DNA from 4 places in the Shewanella sp. 10N.261.52.F9 genome. Region 4 is predicted to be linked to each of the others. Evidence: predicted binding sites of a transcription regulator. Region 4 holds the regulator's gene; each other region holds the start of a gene.
What was found. The regulator MetJ, encoded in region 4, represses methionine synthesis genes. The targets are predictions, from matches to a motif close to TAGACGTCTAGACGTCTA.
Positions count from the first base shown of each region.

Region 1: a site for MetJ is predicted at 2,207-2,224, ahead of metH (methionine synthase). Genes of this name have one in related genera too.
Region 2: a site for MetJ is predicted at 1,694-1,711, ahead of serA (phosphoglycerate dehydrogenase). Genes of this name have one in related genera too.
Region 3: a site for MetJ is predicted at 2,841-2,858, ahead of metE (5-methyltetrahydropteroyltriglutamate--homocysteine S-methyltransferase). Genes of this name have one in related genera too.

Region 1 is NZ_JBFRNX010000001.1:284,601-288,587, forward strand. It holds gene AB4298_RS01210 (FecCD family ABC transporter permease) at 1-238, opposite strand, end outside; gene AB4298_RS01215 (ABC transporter ATP-binding protein) at 231-1,088, opposite strand; cobalamin riboswitch at 1,198-1,350, opposite strand; gene AB4298_RS01220 (histidine phosphatase family protein) at 1,472-2,092, opposite strand; gene metH (methionine synthase) at 2,343-3,987, shown strand, end outside.
Region 2 is NZ_JBFRNX010000013.1:300,861-304,847, forward strand. It holds gene AB4298_RS10335 (helix-turn-helix transcriptional regulator) at 138-812, opposite strand; gene AB4298_RS10340 (DUF2238 domain-containing protein) at 1,031-1,666, opposite strand; gene serA (phosphoglycerate dehydrogenase) at 1,902-3,131, shown strand; gene ygfZ (tRNA-modifying protein YgfZ) at 3,315-3,987, shown strand, end outside.
Region 3 is NZ_JBFRNX010000001.1:55,253-59,239, forward strand. It holds gene AB4298_RS00210 (hypothetical protein) at 1-240, opposite strand, end outside; gene metE (5-methyltetrahydropteroyltriglutamate--homocysteine S-methyltransferase) at 483-2,753, opposite strand; gene AB4298_RS00220 (LysR family transcriptional regulator) at 2,931-3,833, shown strand; gene AB4298_RS00225 (HDOD domain-containing protein) at 3,896-3,987, opposite strand, start outside.
Region 4 is NZ_JBFRNX010000013.1:420,447-424,433, forward strand. It holds gene metL (bifunctional aspartate kinase/homoserine dehydrogenase II) at 1-831, opposite strand, end outside; gene metB (cystathionine gamma-synthase) at 847-2,007, opposite strand; gene metJ (met regulon transcriptional regulator MetJ) at 2,219-2,533, shown strand; gene AB4298_RS10835 (sulfite exporter TauE/SafE family protein) at 2,656-3,384, shown strand; gene traF (conjugal transfer protein TraF) at 3,391-3,987, opposite strand, start outside.

The sequences.
Region 1 (3,987 bases), on a different contig from region 4:
GTGGTAGCCGAAGCTCCCAAACAATTCGCTCTCGTACTCCTAGCGACTCGCCGACATTTAATAATTTATGGCTAATAACGCTAACTACATCGGCAACACTGATGCTAGCTGCGCCAAAACTTGTCGCCGCAAATGGCGTCAATAAGGTAAGTAAGACGAGTACACCAAACAATAAATATTCAATTGGGCGTCGCGGCAAGGTTAAACCATTAACCAGCCCAATAGCGGAATTACTCACCCTCGCCTCCTTGAACTTTATTGGCTAAATCAGTTGCAGACTCATAACCGTAGAAGTAACTAATCAGCGGATTACCATGTTGTGGATGTGGCCTAATTTCACAGCACACGTCAAATACCTCGGCAATACGCTGCTCTGTCAACACTGTTTTTGGCGAGCCTTTAGCCACACAGTAACCTCCATCAAGTAGTAGGAGTTCATCACATAAAGCGCTGGCAAGATTTAGATCATGAATCGACGTAATTACCGTAATATTGAGGGTACGTAGTAACTCCAAAGTTTGAATTTGGTAGCGAATATCTAAGTGGTTAGTTGGCTCATCAAGAATGAGTAGTTTAGGTCGCTGCACTATCGCGCGGGCAATCAATGCTCGCTGCTTTTCACCGCCAGACAGGCTTTCATAAGCTTGATTCGCTTTATCTTGCAATCCCACCTTAATTAGTGCGTTAGCAACCTCTTGTCGGTCCTGCTTGCTGGTAAAATCAAAAGCATTTTTGTGGGGGGTTAAACCTAACGCAATAAGTTGCGAACAGGTCATATCAAAATGGTGCGGCGTATCTTGCAGTACAACCGCTATTTGTTGGGCAAACTGCTTAGCGGAAAGTACACCAATATCTTGGCCAAATAGCTCAATATTGCCTAAAGTTGGTTTAATAAAACGATATAAACAACGCAGCAAGCTAGACTTACCCGCGCCATTGGGGCCAATAATGCCCAGCATTTTACCTTCAGTAAGGCTGAAATTTATCGTCGACAAAATGTGTTTGTCGTTAAGTTGCCAACTTAAATCTGTAACTGACAGGACCATTTTAGGCTGCAGCTCTGCATCTGATTCAGCCATGAGCGGCATGCAACCAAGCAACACGTATCATTTTATTATCTCCCTCGAGTCGCCCGCTCGAGTATATGTACCGCCAATAGGCCGCACTTTTGAGCTATCAATACCGATTTTGATAAACCCTATTCGATTAAATTAGGCAGGTATCTGACTTGAAAGCTACGTTAGAACAAAGCTTTCATACAGTTGCGGGTACAGTCCGGACTAAGCCACTGCGATGCAGCTGCTTCCGGTTCCCTTTATGCTATTAAGCACCTAACTTTATTTGTTATTAACGGCAAAAATTCTTAGCATTAATAATATTAATGTCGCAGTTTACCATCATACGTCTACAGCGAATACCAATCAGTATGAGAAGTTGTTCAACACAGAAGTAAGCCATCAATTCGCTTTATTTACGCCCAGTTTAAACTCAAATGCGGTGTATCGCCGTCGTGTAGTATGTCTATTTGTACCTTAGCAGCATAAGGTAGTTTTAATGACGTATAAAAGCCTGCGCAGCGCGATACACCAAGCACTTTACTCATTAAATAGCGGATAACGCCACCATGAGTGACCAGTAATATCTGTTTACCTTGATGCTGCTCAATCATATCTTGCCAAGCTAGCTCAATACGCGTTTCAAAGTCTTGCATCAACTCGCCATTTGGCGGCGCAGCAAGCCAAGGGTTAGCCCAGTAGCTATCTAACGCGGCTGCATCTGACTGATACAACGCATCAAAGGTTTTTCCATCCCAGTCGCCAAAGTTCAGCTCTTTAAAGCCATCGTCTACAAATAAAGGTAACTGATGCGATGTAGCGAATGCTTTAGCGGGACCTGAGCAGCGAATAAGCGAAGAACTAATAATCACATCGGGTGCGGATGTTGAGGCATTTTTCGACTCAAACACAGCGGCAAGTGCTACTTTCATCTGCAATTCGCCCTGCTTACTCAAGCCTACATCCACTTGACCGCGCAAAATATTACCACCTTCACATTGGCCATGCCTTAGGAGGATAACGTTAGTGTTTTGCATCGCTTAAGCCTATCATTATTATTTATCAACAACTTACATAATTTTATTGGTTTTTAATGCTGAAAAAGTATCATGCTTTTAGCACTTGCACTTTTGAGTAAGCCTCACGTATTATGGACGTCTATACGTATAAATGTCCAAACAAAAAATGTAAGTCTGAAAGCGACTCGCAACTTAAAGAAAAATGACCGGCATTTTATACGAGCATAAATTACCAGAATAATCATTTGCGAATTGGTAGGAATTATCTATGGCAACCTGTACCCCAACACATGCCTTGAGCGCAGTAGCACACACTCAAGACACTGCCGAAAAGGTTTTAGCAGTACTTACCCAAAAGCTTCAAGATGGGATCCTTATTCTCGATGGTGCGATGGGCACCATGATCCAAGATCGCAAATTTGAAGAAGCTGATTTTCGTGGCTTGCAGTTCAAAGATTGGCATTGCGATGTAAAGGGCAACAACGATATGTTGGTGCTGACGCAACCAGAGGCGATTAAGCAGATCCATAAAGATTATCTGCTCGCGGGCTCAGACATTATTGAGACCAACACCTTTAACGCTACGCGTATCGCCATGGCCGATTACGACATGCAGGCGCACTCAGCAGCAATTAACTTAGCCGGTGCGCGTCTTGCCCGAGAAGCCGCTAATGAAGTTGAAACTGAAACCGGTCGCCAATGTTATGTAGCAGGTGTACTTGGTCCAACCAACCGTACCTGCTCAATTAGCCCAGATGTTAATGATCCTGGTTATCGTAACGTTAGCTTTGATGAACTTGTTGAAGCCTACATTGAATCGATTAATGCGCTGATAGCTGGCGGCGCAGATTTGATTATGGTTGAAACGATTTTTGATACCCTTAATGCTAAAGCGGCACTATTTGCCATAGAAACCGTATTTGATCAGCAAGGTTTCCGTCTGCCGATTATGATCTCAGGCACCATTACCGATGCCTCTGGCCGCACCCTTACCGGCCAAACGACGGAAGCTTTCTATAATTCTTTGCGCCACGTTAAGCCTTTATCTATCGGCCTTAACTGTGCATTAGGGCCAACCGAGCTGCGCCCTTATGTTGAAGAGCTATCTAAGATTTCTGAATGTTATGTCTCTGCACACCCTAACGCTGGCCTGCCTAACGAATTTGGTGGCTACGATGAAACGCCAGAGCAGATGGCTGAAGTCATTCAAGAGTGGGCCGAAGAAGGCTTTTTAAACATTATTGGTGGCTGCTGTGGTACTACGCCTGATCACATCCGCGTTATTCGTGAAGCGGTTATTCAGCACCCTGCCCGAGTACTACCAAACATTCCAGTTGCTTGCCGTTTATCAGGGCTTGAGCCGCTAACCATTGATGCCAACTCGCTATTTTTAAACGTCGGTGAACGTACCAACGTCACCGGTTCAGCTAAGTTTTTGCGCCTGATTAAAACTGGCGAATATGAAGAAGCGTTGTCAGTTGCCCGTGAGCAAGTTGAGAGCGGCGCGCAGATCATCGATATCAACATGGATGAAGGCATGCTCGATGGCGCTGAAACCATGCACAAGTTCCTTAATCTAATCGCCTCAGAGCCTGATATCTCTCGCGTACCAATTATGATCGACTCCTCTAAATGGGAGGTGATTGAAGCAGGCCTTAAGTGTATTCAGGGTAAGGGCATCGTTAACTCGATTTCGCTTAAAGAAGGCGAAGAGAAGTTTATTGAACAAGCGACCTTAGTAAAACGCTATGGCGCCGCTGCCATTGTGATGGCATTCGATGAAGTCGGCCAAGCTGATACTAAAGCGCGTAAAGTCGAGATCTGTACCCGCGCTTATAATGTATTGGTTGATAAAGTCGGCTTCCCGCCAGAAGACATCATTTTCGATCCGAATATTTTTGCCATTGCCACTG
Region 2 (3,987 bases), 120 kb from region 4:
TTTAAAAATAGCTGGAGCTTTTAGCAAGTATAAGCCGATAAAGTGTCTTTATATGATGGTAGATAACGCCTACCGCAATTCAGCGGCAGGCCATAGGCTTATAGCAAGAACAGCACTATATAATCACTACGTTGTGATTAATGACTCAAAGCGAACAGATCTAGATGACTCTGGAACGACTGCGCCCAGCGTAATAATTCGACTCGGTTTCTGGCTTGAGTTTTGCGAAAAATAGAAGATATATGCGCTTTAACGGTATGCTCACTGATACTAAGTTTAGTAGCAATCTCTTTGTTGCGTGCACCACTCGAAACCAGTTGAATAATCGTTTTCTCACGATTTGTCAGCACTTCTAAAGTTTCAGAGCTTTCATTTGCTAGGTTGCTCGACACATCAACCTTACTCACCAGGTGCTTAAAGACCTTACTAAGCAAAGGTCTATCAAACCACAGTTCATCATCGAGCATTTTTTTCAACCCGGTTAACAGCAGATCCATACGCTCATCTAAAAATAGTAAACCGCTAATACCACTTAGCAATGCCGCCTCACCATTTAACCTATCTCGGTCCACTTGATAAAGTGCCACTGGAACATGTTTAACCAACTGAGTGGCGACTAATGGAATACCGTTGCTGTCGAGGGCAGCACCTTGCTGTGAAACCAGGTAAAAGCAGCTTTTATTACTGTTATGTTCGAGTTGCTCAACGTCTGATACTACTCGCGTTTTCAATCCGATTGAGTCTGCAAGTATGGCCAAATGACAAGGGGACGCCATTTGATGAAGGAAGACTATCTCGTCAATTTTGTTCATCACTTTTCTCCCTGAAAAGTTTTGCCTGTCCGCTAAATAGAACAAGCTCTGTGGAAGTTCTGAATAACTCAGAACCGCTAAGAGCTTGCCGACTTGAAACAGAAATGACTAAGGCATTATTTTAAACATTTACGCCGAGCACATCATGTGTTCGGCTAAAAGCAACAGAAGTATACAGAGTTTACTACCCTGATGCTGCGCTAGAGTGGTTTAACCTCTTACGATTTAGACTCTGCTAGTTTTGCACTCAATTGCTTATCATGCAAACGACTTAGCAATACCATAGCAGCAATCGCCCCAATAAGTGCCATTGCCATATCTGATTGCGTGTCCCAAACATAACCTTGAGTACCTAAAAACGCTTCGGCATCTTCACCGGTAAGCTCGGCAACCCACCACTCAATTAGCTCATAAAAAGCAGAAAATGCTAATGCGAAACAGATAGCTAAGAAATTACACCAAGCGCCAACCTTAACCACACTTAGGCGAATAAACACTTCACGAGCTAACAGCGCAGGGATAAAGCCTTGAGCAAAGTGACCAACCTTATCGTAGTTATTACGATCCCCCCCCGTCCAATCGGCAATCCAGTCAAATAGAGGGACTTCGGCATAGGTATAATGCCCGCCCACCATCAGAATCACGCAATGAATTAAAATCAATACGTAGGCTAAACTGGTTAACGTAAAGCTTTTACGAGTAAAGATTAAAATCGGCAAGGCAATGATTGCCGGTGCCACTTCTAAAAACCAGGTAAATTGATCTTTCGGGTTAATCCCTGACCAAATCAATACAGCGAAGAATATCACTAGCCACACAGTGCTTTTATGCAAAATAATGCCCTCATATACCATATTGTTCTAATTTAAGAATAAACACTTTAGCCATCTAGCCCTCCACAGCACCAAAAAAAAGTGCTACTTTGTTACCTCTGTTACGCTTTTGACGTAAATATCTATTGTCGAAGCTTTGCAGTCCTTAGTACATTGATAGTCTATACCCAAACCACTCCTACAACGTAGAGTTTAGTCGTCTCTGCGGTGGCATTAAGTATACATAATACATATAAACTAAAAGGGTACATAAATCATGGCGAAACACTCGCTGGACAAGGATAAAATTAAGATCCTGCTGTTGGAAGGCGTCCACCAATCTGCGGTAGATGTATTTGAACGTGCCGGTTACACCAATATCGAATATCACAAAGCATCACTTGCTGAAGGCGAGCTTCATGCTGCCGTTAAAGATGCACATTTCATTGGTATTCGATCCCGTACCCAATTGACTGAAGATGTATTATCCCGCGCTGAAAAATTAGTTGGCATTGGTTGTTTCTGTATTGGCACCAATCAAGTCAGCCTTAAGGCGGCTGAAAAACTGGGTGTACCTGTGTTTAACGCCCCGTTCTCTAACACTCGCAGCGTAGCCGAATTAGTATTAGGCGAAATAATCATGCTGCTACGTGGGATCCCTGAACGTAACGCGCTAGCTCACCGCGGCGGCTGGCTAAAAAGCGCTTCAGGCAGCTATGAAGCTCGTGGCAAAACTTTAGGTGTTATCGGTTACGGTCATATTGGTACTCAGCTTGGTATTCTTGCTGAAACCTTAGGTATGCGAGTGATTTTCTTCGATATTGAAGACAAGCTACCACTAGGAAACGCTCAACAAGTGCATTCATTACAGCAACTATTGTCTATTTCTGATGTAGTAAGTTTGCACGTACCTGAGACACCACAAACTAAAAACATGATTGGCTTTGAAGAGTTAGCCAATATGCGTAAAGGCAGTATTTTAATTAATGCTTCTCGCGGCACAGTAGTCGATATTGATGCTTTAGCTGCATCGCTAAAAGAAAATCACCTTGCTGGCGCGGCTATCGACGTATTCCCAGTTGAACCTAAGTCAAATGATGATGAGTTTATCAGTCCATTACGTGGCCTAGATAACGTGTTACTAACGCCTCATGTAGGTGGCAGCACAGCAGAAGCACAAGAAAACATCGGTATTGAAGTTGCTGGTAAACTGGCTAAGTACTCTGATAATGGCTCTACCATGACAGCAGTTAACTTCCCTGAGGTGTCTCTTGCGCAGCATACTGGTACGTCACGCTTACTGCACATTCACCACAACCGCCCAGGTATTCTAATCAAGATTAACTCGGCGTTTGCAGAGAAAGGTATCAACATTGCTGCTCAGTATCTACAAACTACCGCTGAAATTGGTTATGTAGTGATGGAAGTAGACTCAGATCAAGCTGATGAAGCCTTAGTTGAGATGCAAGCAATTGAAGGCACGATTAGAACCCGTTTACTTCACTGATTGAAGCAGTAAACCAAATGCGTTAGCACAAACCTAATAGCGCGACATTAGGCTGTATAAATCACTTTATACGGCCTTTATTTTTATCAACCTAAGCACAAAGAGTTTGAGCTACTGCGCTTGCAGAGTAAAAAATTAGCGGTACAATCATTGTCCTTATTGGTTTACTTCTTGGACTCTCGCATGACGCTGTCAACTTCTCAGCCAACTTGGCCTCTTAACGAACAACAGCCTGTTCTCCTTTTTTCAGAGTTAACCCACCTAGGCTTAATGTCAGTAACAGGTGAGCAAGGTCGCAGCTTTATTCACGGCCAAGTCACTACCGATATTAGCTCGCTAGAAAGTGACCAATGGCGCTGGGGCGCACACTGCGACCCTAAAGGTAAAATGCTAGCGACCTTTAGAACCTTTGCTAAAGACGACACGCTATTTTTGCTGATGCCAAAAGACACCTTAGCTTTAGACTTGCCGCAACTGCAAAAGTACGCAGTATTTAGCAAAGCTGATTTAGCCGACGTCACTGACTCTTGGTTACTGCTAGGTGTTGCGGGCGAACAAGCTAAAGCTTGGTTAACCACACAGTTTGGTGAGCTTAATGCTGAACTAACCTTGATTGATAATGGCATGATTATTCATGATAACGGCCGTTATATCCTAGCTATCGATAGAACTGATAGCGATGCACTAATCGCCAAAATCGAGCAGCCAATCTTTGATGCTAGCGCATGGCAAACACTGGAAGTATTAGCTGGCTACCCAAATATTGCCGCAGCCCACCAAGGCCAGTTTGTACCGCAAATGTGTAATGTGCAGGCGGTTAATGGTATTAGCTTTAAGAAAGGCTGCTACATGGGAC
Region 3 (3,987 bases), on a different contig from region 4:
TTCGCTCATATTGATTGCGTTATTGCTTACCGCATTATTAACTTCAACGGCAAGTATACTTGCGTAAGTAGATGAGCTGGTATTTAGCTGCTCGAAGATGCGAAACACGCCACTATTTTGCGCCAAGCAAAATAAGACTAATATGGAAAACACCATAACAGTCCAATACTTGTTAGTTTTACTAAAGCGCGAATGAGAGATAGAGAACTCCGGTTCAAGGTCAAAAAAGGTAACAAGCACTATTGTTAATTTACTCTCAATTCACTAACACCTAAAGCTGAAAAGCCTAACGTGGTGAAGCAGTAAAGCAAACTAGATATGCAGTTCAATCAATAAGACCGGACATTTGCAAAAATAGTTCACCGCTAGCGCCGATTTTATTACAACCGCTGAAAAAACCACCAAAGCAGCTCGCCGAGATCAATCGACGAACTGCTTACGTTATTGCTACTCGTTAAACTAAAAAGTTAGCCACAAATAACTTAGCTTAGTTGGCGACGCAAAATCTTCGTTGCTTCCACTAAGTTAACTAACGCTGGCTCAACTTCATCCCAAGTACGGGTTTTTAAGCCACAGTCAGGGTTAATCCACAGCTGCTCAACAGGAACTTTGCTCGCCGCCTTTTGCATTAGGCTCACGATTTCATCGACTGTAGGTGTATTCGGCGAATGAATATCGTAAACACCCGGACCAATTTCATTGGGATAATTAAAATCTTCAAATGCATTGAGCAGTTCCATTCTAGAACGAGATGTCTCAATAGTGATCACATCAGCATCCATGGCCGCGATCGCCGCGATGGTTTCATTGAACTCGCTATAACACATATGAGTATGGATCTGCGTAGCATTAGTTACGCCAGCAGCACTGAGTTTAAAGGCATTAACCGCCCAATCTAAGTAATGCTGCCAGTCGCTTTTCTTCAGTGGCAGTCCTTCGCGAAATGCAGGCTCATCAATTTGGATGATACCAATACCTGCGTTTTGCAAATCAACCACTTCGTCACGAATAGCCAGACCAATTTGAGTCGCTATCAGCTCACGGCTAATATCTTCACGGGCAAATGACCAATGTAGGATAGTGACAGGGCCAGTTAACATGCCTTTCACCGGTTTTTCAGTAAGGCTTTGGGCAAACTCAGCCCAATCAATCGTCATTGCTGTTGGTCGCGACACATCCCCATAAATAAGCGGCGGTTTAACGCAGCGCGAGCCATAGCTTTGCACCCAACCAAATTGAGTAAAACCAACCCCTTCAAGCTGCTCACCAAAGTATTCCACCATGTCGTTGCGCTCAGCTTCGCCATGTACTAACACGTCGATATCTAGCTTTAATTGCCGCTCTACTGTGTCTTGGGTGACTTGACGTAACTGCTCGTTATATTGCTCAAGGCTCAACTCTCCCTTACGCCAACGGCTGCGCAAACCACGAATGGCAGGAGTTTGCGGAAAACTGCCTATGGTTGTGGTTGGCAATAACGGCAAACGATACTTAGCTCGCTGCACCGCTTGCCTTACCGAAAAAGCATCATCACGTTGGTAATCTTGCTCTGTTAACGCATCAACTCGGTCGATGACAGCTTGATTAGCCGCTTTGGCACGGGCATCACGCCTTGCTTCGCACTCGCTGACAATGGAGTGAGCTTCAGCAGAATTAGCCTCAGTTAGCAGCACTTTAAGTTTATTTAACTCGGTAAGTTTTTGCTTGGCAAAAGACAGTTGTAATTTAAGCGCTGGAGCAAGCTCTGTTTCGACTTCTAAATCAACAGGACTATGCAGCAACGAACATGAAGGTGATAACCATAAACGCTGCTTAAGATCGCGAGCCACACTCGTTAACTGGCTCGCAATTTGGTCAAGCTCCGTGGCCCATACGTTACGACCATTAATCACCCCAACCGATAAAATCTGCTCAGGATCTAAGGTTGCGACAAAGTCAGCTAATTGCTCTGGTGCTGTGACTAAGTCTAAATGCAGACCCGCCACAGGCAAAGCCGACACTAATTGGTGATGATGAGCAATGCTGCCGTAGTAGCTTGCTAATAACAGTTTAGGTGAACTGCTTGCCAATATTTGATAAGCCTGAGTAATCGCTGCTTGCCAGTCGCTTTCCAGCTCTAATGCTAAGATAGGTTCATCAAGCTGCACCCACTCAACGCCTTGGTCAGCAAAACGTTGCAATACTTTTTGATAAGCTTCGATAAGCTGTGGTAACAAACTCAACTTATCAAACTCTGTGCCGACGGCTTTTGACAAATACAAGAATGAAACAGGACCAAGGATCACCGGCTTAGCTTGATGGCCCAAATTCTGCGCTTCACTTACTTCATCAAATAACTGCTCATAAGCAATATCAAAAACTTGATGAGCGCTTAACTCTGGCACTATGTAGTGATAGTTAGTATTAAAAAATTTAGTCATTTCAGCGGCAGGGGCATCATTACCTGTAGGTGCTCTGCCACGTCCGACACGAAACAAGGTGTCTAAATCTATACCTGAATCGCTGCGGTGTCGCTCAGGAATAGCCCCCAATGTAGCGCTAAGAGTTAATACCTGATCATAAAAGGCAAAATCACCCACAGGTAATAAGTTTACCCCTGCATCCGCTTGCCATTGCCAATGGGTTTGGCGCAACCCCTTTGAAACTTCAAGAAGTTGCGACTGTTCAATCTCACCACGCCAGTATTTTTCTAAAGCAAACTTTAATTCGCGTAAACGACCGATCCGTGGAAATCCCAAACTATTTAATTGCATATTGTATACCTTTCAGTGTTAAGATGAACAAAATTCAGAGTTAGCGCCCATCTGAATGACATATAACAAAACAGATTGCCGGGCGTCTGGACGTCTAGAAGTTTATTGTGATAGCCTAGGTATTCGCAATCGAAACGAATTCAAGCGCTACATGAGCGGATTTCATGTGAGGATAATATGATAGAGCTTAGACATTTACGTACGTTAGTTGCCCTTAAAGAAAGCGGCAGCCTCGCCGGGGCTGCAAAGAAACGCTTCGTCACTCAGTCGGCACTGTCGCATCAAATTAAAGAACTGGAGACACGGATTAACTCAGCAATCTTTGTGCGTAAAAGTAAGCCACTTTCTTTTACTCAAGAAGGCGCACGCTTACTTAATCTTGCAGAAGATATCTTGCCGAAAGTGATAGAAACTGAATTTGATTTGAAAAAAGGCTTAGAAGATGGCGATAACCATTTAGGTGTTGGTATTGAGTGCCATAGCTGTTTCCGTTGGTTAATGCCGGTGATGGAACAATTTAGACAGCAATACCCTTTGGCTGATCTGGACCTATCAAGTCGTCATCTGTTCGATTCGCTTAATGCGCTTGAACAAGGCGAGCTAGATGTGGTGTTAACGTCAGATCCTGTTCCCGGCCAAGCCATTGCTTATCAACACTTGTTTGATTTCGAAGTCAGACTCGTCGTTGCAAGTGATCACCCTCTCGCTCATCAAGAGTTTGTTACACCTAAACAATTAGAAGGGTTACCGATTTTAAGCTATCCGGTTGCACTTGAGCGTTTAGATATCTTCCGCCACTTTTTAGAGCCGGCAGGCATAAAAGCGGGCCCACAAGTGACCTGCGATTTAACCATGATGCTGTTACAGCGTATAGCTTGTAAAGATGGTATTGCGGCGCTACCAAGCTGGTCTATTAGCGAAGCTCATGGCCTAAGTTTAACCAGCCTTAAACTCGGCGCAGAAGGATTAAAACGTCCGTTATTTGGCGCCTATCGCCGTAATGGAGCCAATGCTCGCTTAGCTCAACATTGGCTTGAGTTAGTCGCACAAGAAGGCTTAGCCAAGCAAAAAATAAACTAGTATCGTCTTAAGCTAACGCTAAAAACAAAAAAGCCTGCAAATGCAGGCTTTTAAGTAAACGCTCATATCGGCTTAAGTAATAAACCTCTTTTAGCCAAAACGCGTCTTAACACCAATCCTGGCGAACTCACGTTATGTGTCTGACGTAGGTTAT
Region 4 (3,987 bases):
AACCGCTAGGCTCACTTTAGTATCAAACAGCGGCTGTAAAGTACGATTATGCAGGACTGGCGAGCCTAAATGCGCCAAACGATTAGCTTCAGCTAACGACAAGCTGCTTAGTAGTTTAGCGTCATTAATTTTATTAGGATCGGCGTTAAATACACCTTCAACGTCGGTCCATATTGTCACACGCTCAATATCAGCCAAACTAGCGATTAACGTTGCGCTAAAATCTGAACCATTGCGCCCAAGCAGCAAGGTATCGCCACGCTCATTGGCGCAGATAAATCCGGTAATGATTAAACGCTCATTAGGGTGTGCTTCAATCAATGCTTGCACTCTAGCACGTGACTCTTGCAGACGAATTTGCGGCACAGCGGCTTCATCAGCAATTAATAATGTGCGCGCATCAACGTCTGATGCCGCAACACCAGATTCGCGTAATAACGCCGCTAACAGACGTGCTGACCAACGCTCACCAAAGCTAACCACTTGGCTACTTTGGTAATCATTAATCTGCCCTAAAGACAACAAGCTAATAAGTTGCGATTGGTCTGTCGATAAGCGCTCGCGTAATGAACGCGCTTGCTCATTCGATAGCAATTGCTCGATCAAGTTTTGCTGGAAGCTAATAAGCGTTTGCAGCTCCTCTTGCCACAACTGTTTAGTTGAGCTTAACTCAAGCAACTTATATAAAAAGTTAGTGCTTTTACCCGCAGCAGACACCACAACCAAGTCATCGCTATGGCCGTGCGTCAGTAAGATATGAGCAACGCGACGGTAACAATCTGCATCAGCCAGACTAGAGCCACCAAATTTATGTAAGTGACAGCGTGCCATCGTATACCCCTTTAATTAACAAGCAGCCGCAGCATTTAGCGCAGCTTCAATATCAGCAACAAGATCGTCAGCATCTTCGATACCAACAGAAAGACGGATCAGCGTATCTTTAACCCCTGCTTCAGCACGAGCCTCTGGCTCCATCGCTCTGTGGGTCATGGTTGCCGGCACAGCCACTAAGCTTTCCACGCCACCTAAGCTTTCTGCAACTGAAAAATAATTAAGATTTTTTAAGAATGCCACTAACTCTGGCTCGCCACCTTCAAGCTCAAAGCTCAACATAGCGCCAAAACCTTTTTGCTGTTTTGCAGCAATCTTGTGACCAGGGTGATCTTTAAGCCCTGGATAATAAATCTTTGATACCGCTTTATGGTTGACAAGAGTATCAAGAATTCGCTGCGCATTCGCCTGATGTTCACGAATTCGCACTGCAAGTGTGCGAATTCCGCGCAAAGTGAGATAGCTGTCAAATGCAGAGCCGGTTAAGCCCAAAGTATTTGACCACCAATGCAGCAATTCACCGACTTCAAGGTCTTTTGCAACTACGGCCCCGCCAACGACATCGCTGTGGCCGTTAATGTATTTAGTGGTGGAGTGAATAACGATATCAGCACCCAGTAAAAGAGGTTGCTGTAAGATTGGCGAAAGAAAAGTGTTATCAACCACCACAAGTGCGCCCACTTCATGACTTGCAGCACTGATGGCCTCGATATCAACCACCCGCAGTAGAGGGTTTGATGGTGTCTCTAACCAAACCATCTTAGGTTTTTGTGCAATGGCTTGATTCAGAGCTTTCGAGTCAGTTTGATCTACGACTATCAACTTAAACTGGCCTTTTTTGGCAAGATTAGTAAATAAACGGTAACTGCCACCGTAACAGTCGTGTGGGACAATAATAAGATCATCCGGGCCGAGTAAACTAGTAGCTAAAGTAATGGCAGCCATTCCGGTACAAGTCACCACTCCTGTTGCACCTTTTTCCAGTTCTGCAATTGCATCACCTAAAATTGAACGGGTTGGATTGCCTGAGCGGCTATAGTCAAAATCTCGTGGGTTTTTATGCCCATCAAAAGAGTAGTTAGTAGATAGATAAATAGGCGGAACAACGGCACCATGTTGGCTATCGGACTCAATGCCTTGACGCACTGCCGCAGTGGCGAGTTTACGCTCAGTCATGTACTACTCCTTTTAATGCTAATTTTCTTATTAGAGATGTCTGGACGTCTAAATGTACCGAAGCCATACCTCGCCGTCAACCACTTTAGACGTTTAGACGTCCATGCATATAGAAATCTATTTGCAATTGTCATAAATAAGAGGCAATAATTTGACTGCACAATTTAAAGGGTTAAAATCTGCCCCGAATTTTGAAATAACAGGTGAGTCAATGACTGAGTGGAATGGCGATTATATCAGCCCATATGCTGAACACGGCAAAAAGAATGAACAAGTAAAAAAAATTACTGTGTCCATTCCTTTGAAAGTACTTAAAGTGCTTACCGATGAACGCACCCGCCGCCAAGTGAATAACTTGCGTCACGCCACGAATAGCGAACTGTTATGCGAAGCATTCTTGCATGCGTATACAGGCCAGCCACTACCAAACGATGCAGATCTTACCAAAGATAAACCTGACAGCATGCCTGCAGAAGTGAAGCGTTTGATGGATGAGATGGGCATTGAGTGGGAAGAACTTGAATAATCTTCATCGATTATCCAAATATACTTTCTAGATAAGGACTGCTAAGCAGTCCTTATCTGTTTTTGACATCTGCACAATCTTAAGAATCATTCCACTTTAGCCATTTGCGACTGGACAAACTAATGATAGAGCCCATCACTCTTCTACTCGCCTCACTGATTATTTTTTGTGGTGCATTGACCCAAAGCTTAATAGGCTTTGGTCTCGCCGTTGTTGCCAGCCCTTTACTTTATATTATCGACCCAAGCTTAATCCCTGCTCCAGTGATTATGATGGGGTTCTCTATTGCACTACTTACACTATTTCGAGAACGAGGTCAGTTGGAATTCAATGGCCTGCAATATGCGCTTTTAGGAAGGATCCCAGGCGGTATTATTGGTGCGACCTTAATTATTATCGCACCGCAGCCGATCTTAGGCTTGGCCATTGCCGGAATTGTTGCGCTAGCTGTAGGTTTAAGCTTGATGAAATTTAGTATACCGGTTAATCGATTTAGCTTATTTATTGCCGGCGTGTTGTCTGGGGTATTTGGTAATATCGCTGCTATTGGTGGACCACCATTAGCGATATTGCTATCAGGTAAAGACGCGGGGCAATTTAGAGCGGCTTTATCTGCCTTCTTTATTTTCAGCTCAATGATTGCATTGATAATTTTAGCATTTGCAGGCCTACTCACCCTTGAACATTTTTATATTTCACTAATGCTACTACCTTCAGTGATATTAGGTTATCTAGTAGCGGGTCGGTTGGTTGGAAGAGTCGATAAGCAGAAAACCAGATCACTCACTTTGGCCTTATGTGCTGTCAGTGCGCTTGTTTTAACGATTAAATCGATTATTGAACTAGCTTAAATCTGACTAGAAATGATAGGAGGTTTGCAACACGCCTCCTATTGCGTCACCGTCACCAAACATGCCGGTAAAGTCTAAAGAAAAAGACTCCCCAATCATAAAGCCAGAACCCAAAGAATAAATGTCCGCTGATGAGTCTTTCATATCATGACGATACCCCACACGCACTGACATCCAATCAAAAGCTCTCACCTCACCACCAAGTCGCCAATATTGCGCCCCATCAAGCTCTTTAAACTTTTGATTCTCAATCAAATCAATATCAGAGGAGACTGATAACATGCTCCAGTCATAAGCCACACCTGCTGTCACTAATGGCTCAACCTGATATGTAAAACTTTGCCTATCGACCTTTATAGAATCAACGCTTTGGCTTATAAGGTTACGCCCAGAAACAGCTAAGGTTAAGCCATCAAGTGGCTGTATGGCGATACCTATGTCGACATTGAAATGACTTTCATCATTGCGGTACTGCGCTTCATCAAAATCACTGTCTCCGAAGTGGTTGCCATTAGCAACATAACTATAAGTATCAATGCGTTGTAATTTGGGCGATATCCCCATCGAAATCGGCATATTCACTATAGAAAGAGGAAAGCTCAG